Regions from separate parts of the Planomonospora algeriensis genome, predicted to be linked through region 1. Evidence: riboswitches for the same ligand, from Rfam matches in the RefSeq annotation. Region 1 holds a riboswitch; the other holds the start of a gene.
What was found. Region 1 has a riboswitch for cyclic di-AMP ahead of ACWJ6R_RS00395 (coiled-coil domain-containing protein). Riboswitches for the same ligand answer to the same signal wherever they lie in the genome.
Positions count from the first base shown of each region.

Region 2: linked by a shared signal. The riboswitch ahead of ACWJ6R_RS01795 (NlpC/P60 family protein) and the one ahead of ACWJ6R_RS00395 (coiled-coil domain-containing protein) in region 1 are both predicted to bind cyclic di-AMP.

Region 1 covers NZ_CDRNDK010000002.1:13,564-22,614, forward strand. Annotated here, with positions in the region: gene ACWJ6R_RS00370 (ATP-binding SpoIIE family protein phosphatase) at 1-122, shown strand, start outside; gene ACWJ6R_RS00375 (TIGR03086 family metal-binding protein) at 335-1,222, shown strand; gene ACWJ6R_RS00380 (HD domain-containing protein) at 1,232-1,837, shown strand; gene ACWJ6R_RS00385 (DeoR/GlpR family DNA-binding transcription regulator) at 1,921-2,721, shown strand; gene galT (galactose-1-phosphate uridylyltransferase) at 2,718-3,815, shown strand; cyclic di-AMP (ydaO/yuaA leader) riboswitch at 3,888-4,023, shown strand; gene ACWJ6R_RS00395 (coiled-coil domain-containing protein) at 4,027-5,034, shown strand; gene ACWJ6R_RS00400 (DinB family protein) at 5,130-5,636, shown strand; gene ACWJ6R_RS00405 (MarR family winged helix-turn-helix transcriptional regulator) at 5,745-6,314, opposite strand; gene ACWJ6R_RS00410 (M50 family metallopeptidase) at 6,364-7,668, opposite strand; gene ACWJ6R_RS00415 (PP2C family protein-serine/threonine phosphatase) at 7,781-8,896, opposite strand.
Region 2 covers NZ_CDRNDK010000008.1:9,792-16,176, forward strand. Annotated here, with positions in the region: gene ACWJ6R_RS01775 (L-aspartate oxidase) at 1-100, shown strand, start outside; gene ACWJ6R_RS01780 (type III pantothenate kinase) at 100-882, shown strand; gene lysX (bifunctional lysylphosphatidylglycerol synthetase/lysine--tRNA ligase LysX) at 929-2,434, shown strand; gene ACWJ6R_RS01790 (LuxR C-terminal-related transcriptional regulator) at 3,132-3,332, shown strand; gene ACWJ6R_RS01795 (NlpC/P60 family protein) at 3,372-4,415, opposite strand; cyclic di-AMP (ydaO/yuaA leader) riboswitch at 4,423-4,576, opposite strand; gene ACWJ6R_RS01800 (amino-acid N-acetyltransferase) at 5,056-5,640, shown strand; gene ACWJ6R_RS01805 (hypothetical protein) at 5,647-6,213, opposite strand; gene ACWJ6R_RS01810 (RDD family protein) at 6,200-6,385, shown strand, end outside.

The DNA.
Region 1 (9,051 bases):
AGGCCGCGGGCACCGACGACAGCGGCCGGGGACTGCAGCTCATCAACTGGATGGCCCACCGCTGGGGCACCCGCCCGACACCCCAGGGGAAGATCGTCTGGGTGGAGCAGAAGCTGCTCTAGAACCGCTCCAGGACACCCGCCGCCGGGCGCGGACCGCATGATGCCCGCCGTACGGCGTTCCCCCGTCGCCTGAAGGCGGCGGTCCCCTGCCGAGGCTCTGATGGAACCCCTGTCGCAGATGGGGGACGCCCCACCCGGTCATGCCCGACGGGTGCGCTGACTACTGGCGCTCCACGGGTTACGGTCGAATCGATGATTCGGGAGGGCTGCACATGACCATCGACATCCGGGAGGCCTACCGGCGGGCGCTGGACGACTTCGGCGCCCTCGTCCACCGGATCGCACCCGGGCAGTGGGAGAACCCGACACCGTGCGCGGGCTGGGACGTCCGCACCCTGGTCAACCATGTGGTGAGCGAGAGCCTGTGCGTGCCCGAGCTGTTCGCCGGGCGGGGCACCGCGGAGATCGGCGGCGCCTTCGACGGCGACATGCTCGGCGACGACCCGCTGAAGGCGTTCGACGCCTCGGCGTCCGCCGCCGTTCAGGCGACCGGTGACGACGGTTCCCTGACGGCCGTCGTCCGGCTCTCGTTCGGCGACGTGCCCGGCGCGGAGTACATCACCGAGCTGTTCGCCGACGCCCTCATCCACACCTGGGACCTGGCCCGGGCGATCGGCGCGGACGAGCGGCTCGACCCCGAGCTGGTCGAGGCCTGCGCGGCCTGGTTCGCCGACGCCGGGGACGACTACCGGCAGGCGGGCGTCATGGGCGATCCGCATCCGGTGCCCGCGGCACCGGCCTGCAGGCCAGGCTCCTCGCCGCCTGGGGCCGCACCGGCTGAGGCCCGCCGTACCCGAGACGGCTCCGGCGGAGGATCCGGCCCGGGACGACCGCGGCTCCACGGGTCCTGCGCCGTGCCTCCGGCGGGAGCGCAGCGCCCGGCGGAGGATCCGGTCCGCGACGGAGCCCCGCGGCGCGCTACCGCGCCGCGGGCCGCCTGCCGTGGTTGGCCTTCCGCTTCTTCCTCGCCCGCGCCTTGCGCGCCCGTCTGCCCATCGCGACCGCCTCCGTCCGTGGATCCCAGGTCAGGTCTCCACCGTCCCCCGGGAACGCACGCCGTACAAGGCCCAAGTCGCGGGTCTTCCGGCGGCCGCCCTTAGAGTCCGGGCATGAGCTCTCAACTGGTGGACCGCTGGCGCGCCCTGGCCGGCCCCGGCGCCGACCGCCTCGGCGCGGACCTGATCTCCCGGTACGGCGAGCCGCACCGCAGGTACCACACGGCCGCCCACCTGGAGGCGGTGCTCGACCACGTCGACGCGCTGGCCGGGCACGCCGGCGATCCCGACCTGGTACGGCTCGCGGCCTGGTTCCACGACGCCGTCTACGATCCGCGGCGCGGCGACAACGAGGAGCGCAGCGCCCGGATGGCCGAGCGGGCGCTGCCCGAGCTGGGCCTGCCGGCCTCGGCGGTGGCGGCGGTGGCGCGCCTGGTCAGGCTCACCGTCACCCACGCCCCCGCCGCCGGCGACGCGGACGGAGCCGTGCTGTGCGACGCCGACCTGGCGATCCTGGCCGCTTCCCCGGAGGTCTACGCCGCCTACGCGGCGGCCGTGCGCGAGGAGTACGCCTTCGTCCCGGGGGAGGCGTTCCGGACCGGGCGGGCGGCCGTGCTGCGCTCGCTGCTGGACCTTCCAATGATCTTCCACTCCCCGGCCGCTTCGGGCTGGGAGGGGGCCGCTCGGGAGAACATGCGGGGGGAACTCGACCGCCTGTGAGGGATTATCCAGCATAAACGAACATCTTCCAGGCACTTCGATGTGGTAATTTGATGGAAGTTGTTTGATTAAGGAGTGGGTCAATGCTCGCCCAACAGCGGCAGCAGGCGATTCTGGAACGGGTGCGCGGCAGCGGCGGCGTCCGTGTCGCCGATCTCGTCCGGGAGCTCGGCGTGTCCGACATGACGATCCGCCGGGACCTGGAGGTCCTCGCCGAGCGCGGTCTGCTGGAGAAGGTCCACGGCGGGGCGACCGCCGCCGGTCCCGGGTCGACCGAGGAACCCGGGTTCGCCGCCAAATCGGCGCGCCAGCAGCCGGAGAAGGAGGCGATCGCCCGGCAGGCGGCCCGGCTCGTCCGGCCCGGCACGGCCATCGCGCTCTCGGCGGGCACCACGACCTGGACGCTGGCCCACTTCGTCGTCGACGTCCCCGAGCTGACGGTCATCACCAACTCGATCCGGATCGCCGACGTCTTCCACCGCTCGCCCCGCGCCGACCGCACGGTCGTGCTGACCGGCGGCGTGCGCACCCCCTCCGACGCACTGGTCGGACCGGTCGCGGTGGCCGCGATCCGCGGGCTGCACGTGGACACCCTCTTCCTCGGGGTGCACGGGATGAGCGCCCGCGCCGGGTTCACCACGCCCAACCTCCTGGAGGCCGAGACCGACCGCGAACTGGTCGCCTCCGCGCACCGCCTGGTCGTGCCCGCCGACCACACCAAGTGGGACACGGTCGGGATCAGCACCATCGCCCGGCTGTCCGAGGCTCACGTCGTCATCAGCGATCCCGGACTGCCCCAGGAGGCCCGCGAGGAGCTCTCCTCCCAGGCGGGCGAGCTCGTCATCGCCGAACCGGAGCAGGACAGGCAGGTGGCGGACCGGTGAAGCGCACCCTCACCCACCTGGCCGACGGCCGGGAGCTGTTCTACTTCGACCGGCACGACGGCGCGGACCGCGGCGCCGTCGACGAGCGCGGGCTTCCGCCCCGCCCGGCTCCCTCGGAACTGCGCTACGACCCGCTGACCGAGGAGTGGATCGCGATCGCGGGGCACCGGCAGAGCCGGACCTTCCTGCCCCCCGCCGACCAGTGCCCGCTCTGCCCGTCGGCCCCCGGCCGCCTCTCCGAGATCCCCGCCTCCTCCTACGACGTCGTCGTCTTCGAGAACCGGTTCCCCTCGTTCTCCATCCCCCTCGGCGCCTCCGGTGATCCCGGCGGTCACGCCGGAGCGGGCGCGATCGGCGAGACCCGCCCGGGCCTGGGCCGCTGCGAGGTGGTCTGCTTCACCTCCGACCACGCCTCGTCCTTCTCCTCGCTCTCCCCCGAGCAGGTCGAGCTGGTCATGGAGGCCTGGATCGACCGCACGGCGGAGCTGTCGGCGATCCCCGGCGTGGAGCAGGTGTTCTGCTTCGAGAACCGCGGAGCGGAGATCGGCATCACCCTGGCCCACCCGCACGGCCAGATCTACGCCTACCCCTACGTGACCCCGCGCACGAAGCTGACCCTGCGGGCCGCCGAGCGCCACCGGGAGCGGACCGGCGGGAACCTGTTCGCCGACGTCCTGGCCGCCGAGCAGGAGGCCGGGGTGCGGGTGGTCGCCGCCAACGAGCACTGGACGGCGTTCGTCCCGGCCGCGGCCCGCTGGCCGTTCGAGGTGCACCTCTACCCCCACCGGCGGGTCGCCGACCTGGGCGGGCTGGATCAGGCCGAACGCGCGGCGTTCGGGCCGCTCTACACCGACGTGCTGCGCCGGCTGGACGGGCTGTTCGGCGTGCCCATGCCGTACGTCGCGGCCTGGCACCAGGCGCCGGTCAGCTTCGGGCGGGAGCTGTCGTACGCGCACCTGGAGCTCTTCAGCATCCGCCGGGCGCCGGACAAGCTGAAGTACCTCGCCGGGTCGGAGTCCGCGATGGGGGCTTTCGTGAACGACGTCCTGCCCGAGGAGGCGGCCCGTCTCCTGCGCGAGGCGATCACGGGTTGATCACCTCTTGGTCTCGGCTTGGAGCCGCATGACCATCCCATTACCACTACTATCCTTCAGTCGTCGGCTTCAACAGCAGATATGCCTAATCCCGGGCGCCTCGCCCGGGAGCCGGGGAACCACCGCATCTGGGGTGAACCACGTCAGTGGAAGGGCTTCCTCCAGCCCGAACCCGTCAGCTAACCCGGCCGGCTGAAGGAGAGGAGAGTTCGTGGCGGCTGCGTCGCCTACGTCGTCTGCATCGCCGATGTCCCCCGGGTTCCGTCACCGCGCGGCCGCGGCCGTCTGCCTGATCTCCGCGCTCGGCTTCACCCTCGGCGTCCCCGCCGCGGGCCTCGCGGAGCCCAAACCCACCGAGGCGGAGCTCCGCAAGGACCTGAAGCGGCTCGGCAAGAAGGTCGACGGGCTCATCGAGGCCTACGCGGCCAAGCGGGAGTCCGTGCGCAAGGCGGAGAAGGCGGAGAACGTCGCCAAGGACAATCTCCGCAAGGCGGAGAAGACCTACCAGGAGGCCAAGCGGGAGGTCGATTCGATCGCCCAGCTCCGCTACCAGAGCAACTCCGGCGACCTGCCCGTGCTGCTGTTCTCCGGCGGGGGCGACATGGCCGCCGCCGCCGTGATGGAGCAGCTCGTCGCCCAGCAGGGCGCCTACCTGGAGGATTTCGCCACCAGCAGGGAGCGCAGGAAGCAGGCCGCGGAGCAGGCCGCCCGGCTCACCGACGACCTCCGGAAGGAGGCCGAGGAGGTCGAGGAACGGCGCGAGGAGGCCGAGAAGGTGATCCGCGACATCAAGCGGAAGCTGGACCAGCTGGTCCCCCTCGGCTCCGGCCGCCGCGCCGACGGCAGCTGGGTGCCCCAGCTGCCCAACGGCCCCGACAACATCACCGACCGCACCCGGAACATGCGCGACGTCGTCAAGCGGCGCTTCGAGCTGACCCACACGGTCGGCTGCTACCGGAGCATGAACGACGGAGGCGAGCACCCCCTGGGCCGCGCCTGCGACTTCATGATGAGCACCGGCGGGGCGATGCCCTCGGCCGCCAACCTCAAGCTCGGCGACGAGATCGCCGCCTGGGTCCTGAAGAACAGGAGCAAGCTCGGCGTCAAGTACGTGATCTGGCGCCAGCGCATCAACCACGGCTCCGGCTGGCGCTTCATGTCCGATCGCGGCGGCAACACCGCCAACCACTACGACCACGTGCACATCTCGATGCTCTGACCCGCCGCCCCCGCCGGACGGGGGTTCCGGACGGGGGGGGTCCGGCCGGAGAAACGGCATGACAGCGGTCGGGCACGCGGGCAGGATGAGGCCCCATGAGTGACAACCGGGTCAATCCCCCCTTCATCGCCGATGAGACGTCCATGCTGTACACCTGGCTGGACTGGCACCGCGAGACCCTCGCCGTCAAGTGCGCGGGCCTGACCGAGGAGCAGCTGCGGCTGCGCGCCGCCGCGCCGTCCGCGCTCTCGCTGCTGGGCCTGGTCCGGCACCTGGCCGAGGTGGAGCGCTACTGGTTCCGCGAGATCCTGGCGGGCGAGGACGTGCCCGACCTCTTCTGCAGCCGGGAGGACCCCGACGGGGACTTCGACAACGTGGAGACCGCCTCGGCCGAGGAGGCGTTCGCGCACTGGCGGGCCGCGATCGACGACGCCCGGCGCCTGTCCGCCGGGCTGCCGCTGGAGACCCTGGCCAAGACGCCGCGCAGGGGCGAGGAGGTCTCGCTCCGCTGGATCCTGGTCCACATGATCGAGGAGTACGCCCGGCACAACGGCCACGCCGACATCATCCGCGAGCACATCGACGGCGTCACGGGCGAGTAGCCGCTCCCCGGGTGAGACCCGCGGCCCCGCCGCCGTCCGGGACCGCACCGGGCTCCGCGCCCGGCCCCGGCTCCCCCGGCCCGCCGGATCGCGGGGCCGGGGCGGACTTCACCGCTCCACCGGCCCGCCGGGTTCCGGTGCCGGGGCGGACTTCACCGCTCCACCGGTCCCCCCTCCCTCCAGCGCCTCGGCGATCAGGCGGTCGAGGGCGGCCGAGTCCGCCGGACGGGCCGTGGCCGCCTCGGCGAACCGGGTGAGCAGCCGAGCGAACGCCTCCCGGTCCGCCCGGTCCCAGTCGGCCATCAGGCCGTCGAGGTGGGCCCGCCGGTAGCGGACCACCGTCTCCAGGACCCTGCGGCCGGGCGCGCTCAACACGAGCCGGGCCCGCCTGGCGTCGACCTCGGACTCCTCGCGGGTCACCAGGCCCGCGCCGATCGCGTCGTTGACCAGCCTGCTCGCCGTGGAGGGGTCGACGTCGAGCTGCTCGGCGACGGCCCCCACGGTCACCTCGGCGACATCCAGGCTCAGCTTGTGCACGGCGTGCACGACCATCACGTTGGACATCTGCACCGGCCGCTGCGGATCGGCGGCCTTACGCGCGCGCAGCGGCCGCGACCATATCCGGCGCAACCGGAACAGGGCCACGTCGATCACCGCTCCGGGCGTCCCGTCCTCCACGGCCCCACCCTATCGGCGGACGCCGCGGCCGGCCGCGCCCGAAGCCGGGTCAGCCGGCCAGGCGGATCGGGTTGACCAGGTCGGCGTACATCAGCAGACCGGCCACCGCGATCATCACGAAGGCCAGCACGTAGGTCAGCGGGAGCACCTTGGCGATGTCCACGTGCCCCGGCTCGGGCCTGCGGGTGACGCGGGCGAAGCCGCGCTTGACCCCCTCCCAGAGGCCGCCCGCGATGTGGCCGCCGTCCAGCGGGAGCAGGGGGATCAGGTTGAACAGGCCGATCGCCAGGTTGAAGCTGGCCAGCAGGCTGATGAAGACGGCCGCCTTGTTCTCCAGCGGGATGTCGGAGGCCGCGATCTCACCGCCGATGCGGCTGACCCCGACGACGCCGATGGGACCGTCCTTGTCGCGCTCCTCTCCGGAGAAGGCGGCGTTCCAGACGCCGACCATCTTCTCCGGGAAGCGGAGCAGCGCGGTGGCGGTCCTGGAGGTGAGGTCCCCCATGTGCACGACCACGGCGCCGAAGCTCTGCTTCTCGATGACCTGCCTGGGGCTGACCCCCAGGTAGCCGACCCGCTCCAGCTTGCCCGGCTCGTCGAGGGACTCGCGCTCCTGGGCGATGAGCGTGGCCGTGAGGGTCATCGCCTGCCCGCCCCGGGTGATGCCGATCTGCACCGGCCCGGCTCCGCTGCCGCGGATGGCGCGGGTCGCCGCGTCCCAGGTGGTGACGGGCCTGCCGGCGACCGAGACGATGACGTCGCCGGGGCGCAGTCCCGCCGCGGCGGCGGGACTGGCCGCGTCGGCGGCGGTGCACTCGGGGTTGGCGGCGTACTCGGCGGTGGTCTTCACGCACTCCGGGACCGAGGCGACCTCCGTCTTCAGCACCGCGATGCCGAAGCCCATGAGCACGACGGCGAACAGGACGAACGCCAGCACGAAGTTCATCGCCGGGCCGCCCGCCATGATGATGACCTTCTGCCACCAGGGCTTGCGGTAGAAGACGCGGTCCTCGTCCCCCGGGCGGACCTCCTCCAGCGCGACCTCGCGGGCGTTCTCGATCAGGCCCTGCCACGGGCCGGTGGAGACCGAGCGCACCTTGCCCGGCGCGTCGCCGGCGCGGGGCGGCAGCATGCCGATCATGCGGATGTAACCACCGAAGGGGATCCACTTGACGCCGTACTCGGTCTCCCCGCGGCGGCGCGACCACATCGTCGGCCCGAAACCGACCATGTACTGCGTGACCCTGACGCCGAACAGCTTCGCCGGCACGAGGTGGCCGAGCTCGTGCAGTCCGATCGAGGCCATCAGTCCCAGCAGGAAGAGGACGATGCCGATCAGGAAAAGCAGGTCCACAGAGGTTCCCCCTGGTCGCGGATTTACCAGCAATGCCCCATAAGAGACTAGCCGAAGCCTCTGCTGCCGGGACCGTGCTCGGGGACCGCGGCCGGGGCGGGCCGGGAGGCGGTCAGGGCCGCCAGATGAGGATCAGCGCGCAGTCGTCGTTGTGCCCCGCCGACATGGAGGTGACCAGGCTGCGCGCCCCGCCCGCGAAGCCCGAGGGCAGCAGCCGCTCGGCCTCGCCCAGCAACCGGTCGAGACCGGCGTCGATGTCGCGGCCCGGCTGCTCGATCAGCCCGTCGGTGTAGAGCATGAGCGCGTCGCCCTTGCGGAGGGTCCCCCGGTCGGGCTCGCAGTGCAGGTCCGGGACGACCCCCAGGACCACCCCCTTGGCGGAGGAGACCCGCCAGGTGCCCGTCCCCGCCTCGAACGTGACCACCGGCGGGTGCCCGGCCGAGGTGATCTCGTATTCGCCCGTGGCCAGATCGATCCTGACGTGGACGGCGGTGACGAAGCCCTCGGCCTCCCGCTGGCGGTGCAGGTAGGCGTTGCAGGCGGGCAGGAAGTCGGAGACCGAGCCGAGCAGGCCGCCGAAGGTCCCCGACAGCATCAGCGCCCGGGTGCCCGCGTCGACGCCTTTGCCCGAGACGTCGACCAGGGCCAGCTCCAGCGTGTCGCCGTCGCGCGCGGAGACCAGGAAGTCGCCCCCGAAGGAGGAGCCCCCGGCCTGCTTGAGCACCACCTTGGAGCCCCAGTCCTTGGGCAGCGGGGGCAGCTCGCTCTGCTTCTTGAGCCGGTCGCGCAGCTCCAGCAGCATCACGTCGCCGCGCAGTCCCTGCACGCCGAGCTGGCCCCGGGTGCGGGACATGAGTGCGGCCAGCACGGCGGTGAAGCCGAAGGCCGCCAGCAGCCCGGGACCGATGTGCGCCGGGCCGGCGGCGAAGCCGACGTAGGTCAGCGCGACCACGGCCGCGCAGAGCAGCTTGGCCAGGCTCCGCAGCCGCAGCTGCAGCCCGCCGACCAGGATGACGGGGATCACGAGCGCCGGGGAGAACCACTCGACCGAGACGCGGGCGGCCAGGGCGCCGATCACCAGCGTCAGCACGATCAGCGTGATCAGCAGGTTGCGGTCGCGGGCCAGCGGTCCCCGGCGCAGGAACCGCACGGTGGACACCAGGAAGGGGACCCGCACCAGGAGCGCGCGGAGCCCTGCGGGGATCAACGGCGCCGGTCGGGAACTCATGATGCGCTCGACTGTAGCGGGCCGCCCGCCTTTTGGGCAGCCCACTTGACCAATACCTTGATCATTAAGCACGTATATTCGATGGCTGGAAACGGCCGTTCTGCCTACCGTGGGAGGAATGAGTCTCACCCTGCGGCCGATGACAGAATCCGACT
Region 2 (6,385 bases), on a different contig from region 1:
CCGTGACGTGGCCGAAACCGGTGTTGACTACCTTGCGGTGGGCGCGCTCACGCACTCGGCGCCGGCCCTGGACATCGCCTTGGACCTTCGGGGGAACTGATGCTGCTCGCCATCGACGTAGGCAACACTCACACCGTTCTCGGCCTGTTCGAGGGCGAGGAGGTCATCGAGCACTGGCGGATCGCCACCGACGCCCGGCGCACGGCCGACGAGGTCGCGGTCGTGCTGCAGGGGCTGCTGGCGCAGTCGCCGCTGCTCAAGGGGGCCGACGTCGACGGCATCGCGCTCTGCTCCACGGTGCCGTCGGTGCTCAACGAGATGCGCGAGATGTGCCGCCGCTACTACGGCGACGTGACCGCGGTGATCGTGGAGCCCGGCGTGCGCACCGGGGTGCCGGTCCGGATGGACAACCCGAAGGAGGTCGGCAGCGACCGCATCGTCAACGCGCTGGCGGCCATCCAGCTGTACGGCGGGCCGTGCATCATCGTCGACTTCGGGACCGCGACCTCCTTCGACGCCGTCTCCGCCAAGGGGGAGTACGTCGGGGCGGTCACCGCGCCCGGCATCGAGATCTCGGTGGACGCGCTGGCCGCCGCCGGGGCGCAGCTGCACAAGGTGGAGCTGATCCGGCCCCGGTCGGTGATCGCGAAGAACACGGTCGAGGCGCTCCAGTCCGGCATCATCTACGGCTTCGCCGGCCAGGTGGACGGGATCGTGGAGCGGATGGCCGCCGAGCTGGCCGAGGACCCGGACGACGTCACGGTGGTCGCGACCGGCAGCGCGGCGCCGCTCGTGGTGAGCGAGTCCGCCTCGATCGACGTGCACGAGCCGTGGCTGACGCTGATCGGACTCCGGCTCATCTACCACCGCAACACCATGTAGTCGGGTGCAGTCCGGGAGCGGCCCGGACATCGGTAACCTTGACCGCGTGACCGACCATGTGACTGCAGCCGAGGATCTGCCCGAGCAGATGCGCGTGCGCCGGGAGAAGCTCGACCGCCTCCGTTCCGAGGGCGTCGACCCCTACCCGGTGACCTTCCCGCGCACCGCGACCAACGCCGAGATCCGCGACAAATACGCCGATCTCGCCGCTGACACCGCGACCGGTGACAGAGTCGGCGTCACGGGCCGCGTCATGCTCTCGCGGACCGGCGGCAAGCTCTGCTTCGCCACCATCCGGGACGGCTCCGGCGACCTGCAGGTCATGATCTCGCTGGACAAGGTGGGCGAGGAGTCCCTCGCCGCCTGGAAGCGCGACGTCGACCTGGGCGACCACATCGGCATCGAGGGCGAGGTGATCACCTCGCGCCGCGGTGAGCTGTCCATCCTGGCCGACCGGTGGGCGATCACCTCCAAGTGCCTGCGCCCGCTGCCGGAGAAGCACGCCGGGCTCACCGACCCCGAGGCGCGGGTACGGCTGCGCTACGTGGACCTCATCGTCAACGACGAGGCCCGCAAGATGGCCTACACCCGCAGCGCCGTCGTCCGCGCGATCCGTGACTTCTGGCACGGCGAGGGCTACCTCGAGGTCGAGACGCCGATGCTGCAGCCGATCCACGGCGGCGCGGCGGCCCGGCCGTTCAAGACCCACATCAACGCCTACGACATGGAGCTCTACCTCCGCATCGCGATCGAGCTCTACCTCAAGCGGCTCGTGGTCGGCGGCATCGAGAAGGTCTTCGAGGTCAACCGCAACTTCCGCAACGAGGGCGCGGACGCCACCCACAACCCCGAGTTCACCATGCTCGAGGCGTACGGGACGTATCTCGACTACAACGACATGGCCGACCTGACCCAGCGGATGATCCAGAGCGCGGTCGTGGCCGCGCTGGGCCGTTCCGTGGTGGAGCACGACGGGGTGGAGGTCGACCTCGGGCTGGCCGAGTGGCCGCGGATCACGCTGTACGGCTCCGTCTCGGAGGCGCTCGGCGAGGAGGTCACCACCGAGACCTCCCTGGACCAGGTCCGCAAGCTGGCCGACGCGCGGGAGATCCACTGGGACCCCAAGTGGGGCCAGGGCAAGCTCGTCCAGGAGATATTCGAGGCGCTGGTCGAGCACACCCTGATCCAGCCCACGTTCGTCATGGACTACCCGCTGGAGACCTCCCCGCTGGCCCGCCAGCACCGCGACAACCCGCTGCTGACCGAGAAGTGGGACCTGATCGGGTTCGGCACCGAGCTGGGCACCGCCTTCTCGGAGCTGATCGACCCGGTCGAGCAGCGCCGCCGCCTCACCGAGCAGTCCCTGCTCGCCGCGGGCGGCGATCCGGAGGCCATGCAGCTTGACGAGGACTTCCTGGCCGCCCTGGAATACGCCATGCCGCCGACCGGTGGCATGGGGCTGGGGATCGACCGCCTCGTGATGGCCTTCACCGGTAAGAACATCCGCGAGACCATCCTGTTCCCGCTGGTCAAGCCGACCGGCGGAGCCTGACGGACGTCCGCGGCCGGGGCGGCGGTGTGTTCCCGCGCCCCGGCCGCGGCGGTGCGTTCCTGCGCGTGTGTTCCCGCGCGCCCCGGCCGCCGTGGTGCGTTCCCGCGCGCCCGGGCGCGCCTTTGAAGGTGCGGCTCAGAAACTCCGTTTCGGCCGTGTCCTATATCGCCGGATGCTCAATCATCTCGGCGCGGCATTAACGAATGTAGAGAAATGAGCCTCGCGTCCGGTGACCGGACAGAGGCTCCTTCTGTTTGCCGTGTTACTCCAGTGGCGAACGTGACAAAAGTCTCATACTCCTTGTGGAATGAGGATGGAAGCCCCCTTCGCGGGCATGACGGCCGGACCGCCCCGCTGGCGAGGAAACCGCCCGCCCGGGCCCGTCGCCCGTGCTGGCAGGCCGTTCGCCGGCCGTCCCGGGACCCGGAGCGGCCTGCCCGCGGCGCGTCCCCGTCCGGTCTCGGCTTATTCGCAAAACCCCGACATATCGTCAGTACTTCACGTAATAGCCACTAAGTCAATCTAGGTCCCCGGATCTATGGAGAGCAGAACTTGACGACCTTTGAAGAAGGCGTTTACCGTTCCTGACGGGCGACATTGGTTCCGATCACACTCACGGCTGGATGCCGGTGCGGGGGAGGACCTCTAGATGGCATATCCAGAAGTCGTAGTGGATGCCCGTCGCGGCCTTCTGGCCGTGAGCGAGGTGGATCTGAGTGACGAGGATCTCGTCCTCCTGGCGGAGCTCGCCAAGGGGGTCACGGTGGACCGCGTGGGACGGCGCCTCGACATCAGCGGGCGCACCGTCCGGCGGAGGCTGCGCGGCATCTGCGACCGCATCGGCGTGGCCACGGCCATCGAGGCCGTGGCGTGGGCCGCGCGCCGCCGCCTGATCTGACCCGCGTCCGGTCCGGGCCCGCGCCCGCCGGACTCCGTCTCAGCCGGCGATCCGTACGGCGCCGGCGAACGGACGGCCCGCGATCGGAGCGATGCGGACGACGTCGCCGGTCCGCGGCGCGTGGACCATCAGGCCCCCGCCGATGTAGATCCCGACGTGGTGCAGGTCGTTGTGGAAGAAGACCAGGTCTCCGGGGCGCATCTCCCCCTTGGAGATGTGGGTGCCCGCGGTCCACTGGTTGCCGGTGTAGTGCGGCAGGCTGATCCCGACCTTCTGGTAGGCCCACATGACCAGGCCCGAGCAGTCGTAGCTGTTGGGACCCTCGGCGCCCCACACGTAGGGCTTGAGCTGCTGGCTGAGCGCCCAGCGGGCGGCCTCGGCGGCCTTCCCGCCGCCCACGATCGGCATGTCGACCTTCACGGCCCGGCCCCCGCCTCCGGCGCGCTCGCGCACCTCCCGGAACAGGTTGCTCTCGACCCGGGCGACCAGCCGCTCGATCTTGGTGCGCTTCGTGCCGAGCTCGTCGAGGAGGGCGCCGACCTCGGCGGTCCGGGCCTTCGCGCTGGCCTTCGCCCGCTCGGCGGCCTGGATCGCCCGGCTGATCTGGGCGACCTCCTCGCTCTGCTGCTGCTGGAGGGCGTAGGTGGCGGCCGCCTGGTCGAGGAAGGCGTCGGGGTCGTTGGAGGAGGTGAAGGCGAGACCGCCGCCCAGGCCGCCCGTCATGTAGCTGCTCTGCGCGAGCAGGCTCGCCTTGTGGCGCCGGGACTCCAGCTGGGACTCGCTGGTGGCGAGGGTCTTCTTGGCGGCGGCGGCGGCCCGTTCGGCCTGCTTGAGCTTGACCCGCTCCCCGTTGTACTGCTCGGTGAGCTGGGCGATCTCCGTGTGCAGCTTGTCGGCCTGCTTGGCGAGCTGCTGGAGGCTCGGCTGGGGGTCGGCGGTGGCGACCAGGGGGGTCCCCAGGGTCAGGGAGGCGAAGACGGCTGCGACGACGGTGATCCGGAGCGGGAATCCGTGCGGGGTGCGTTCTCGATAGCGGGCGTGCTTGCCCGCATGCTCTCTCCCGCGTTCGCGCGTGCGCTTCACACCAGGCTCCTCTTCCTCGCACCGCCTACCGGGTTAGCTGACGGGTTCGGGCCGGAGGCAGCCCTACCGAGAGCACTGGCGGCGTCTCGGATTCACCCCGGGGGACTTCAGGGAGGTGGGTCCCCGGTTCTCCGGGTTCGGAGATTCGGCGGGTCGGCTCTCGGGGTGAGCCGACATCGAGCCTGGACACTAGTGCAAGGGGAGTTCAAGCTCAACCAGAACTCCAAACTTGGTAAGGGTTCTCAAACAAGGAAATCACGGACAGGTCACACGGAACCTCGGTCAACTGGCATTACGCCGCTCCGTATCCGGCCCCCGGCCGCAGGGGCGGGGTCTTCGCAGGTCCGCGGCGATGCGCTCGGAAAGCGCGGAGGCCGCGAGCGGGTCGGCGGCGCACGGTACGGCTCACCTCTCGTGAGACGTGATGCTTTTGAGAGGCGAGTTAAGGACGAGCCGTAACTGCAGACGACAGAGGACGTACTCTGATCAGTTGTGACTTCTCCGCTCCCTGCGGGAGCGGCTTCCCGCCTCCCTCGGAGTGAGGAAGGCGACGGCCAGGCCCTGACCGTTTCGAACACGGGAACCACGAGAGGGATCTCCCCACCAGGGTGGGACCGGCGGTTCCCCCGCTAGGAGAATGATGGAGCAGGTTGCGGAGCACTTCCCCGCGCAGGCCGTACCCGATGCCGAGACGATCGCGGTCCGCCGGGCGCGGACCCCGGACGTGCGGTCCATCAGGCGGCTCGTCGACACCTACGCCGGGGCGGGCCCGCGCCTGCTGGAGAAGGCCACCGTCACGCTGTACGAGGACGTCCAGGAGTTCTGGGTGGCCGAGCGGGTCGGCCGGATCGTCGGCTGCGGGGCGCTGCACGTGCTCTGGGAGGACCTGGCCGAGATCCGCACGGTCGCCGTCGACCCCTCCTGCCGGAAGATGGGCATCGGGCACCTGATCGTCTCCCAGCTCATCCGCGCCGCCCGCGAACTGGGCCTGCGGCGGGTCTTCTGCCTGACGTTCGAGGTCGATTTCTTCGCCCGGCACGGATTCCGCGAGATCCAGGGGACGCCGGTCTCCCCGGAGGTCTACGCGGAACTCCTCGCGTCCTACGACGAGGGCGTCGCGGAGTTTCTCGATCTTGAGCACGTGAAGCCGAACACCTTGGGGAACACCAGGATGTTGCTGCACCTCGGTGAGAATGACGCCGGGGCTGACTCCAAGGAAAGGTGACTGTTCTTACCTATGTCGATACCTTGTGCAGCAGCAAGCATGCATGTCTGACATAAGACACATGCCCAGTCGAAGTGAGGTGACGCGGTGAGCACCGGACAGCCGCCGTATCCGCAGGATGATCCCGACCGCGATCGCACACCGTCGGGGCAGCCGGAATACGGACAGCAGAACGCCTACGGTCAGCACGGTCAGGGCGGGCACGACCCCGACGTGACGATCGTGGGATACCGGGGTGAGGGCACGGGTCCGCAGACCCCGCCCGCCTACGGCCAGCAGGGGTACGGCCAGCAGCCCGGCTACGGGCAGCAGGGCACGGGCGCGTACGGCCAGCAGGGCTACGGCCAGCAGGCGGCCCAGCCCGGGTACGGCCAGTCGGCCTCGCACGAGCAGCCCGGTTACGGGCAGCAGGGCTACGGCCAGCAGGCGTCCCAGCCCGGCTACGGCCAGCAGCCCGGGTACGGCCAGCAGGCGCCCGGCTACGGCCAGGGTTACGGCCCGCAGGGCGCGACGCCCCCCCGGCGCCCCCGCTCCGCTCGCGGAGTGGTGGCAGCGCCTGGTGGCCCGTCTCATCGACGCGGTGATCCTGGCGATCCCCACGGTCATCCTCAGCTTCGCGCTGGCCGGACTGATCGTGCTGCCCAGTTTCAGCGCCACCGGGGTGAGCGGGGGGAGCACCTTCCTCTACGACCTGCTCACCGCGATCCTCGGCGTCCTGATCTACGGCGGCTACGAGTTCTTCATG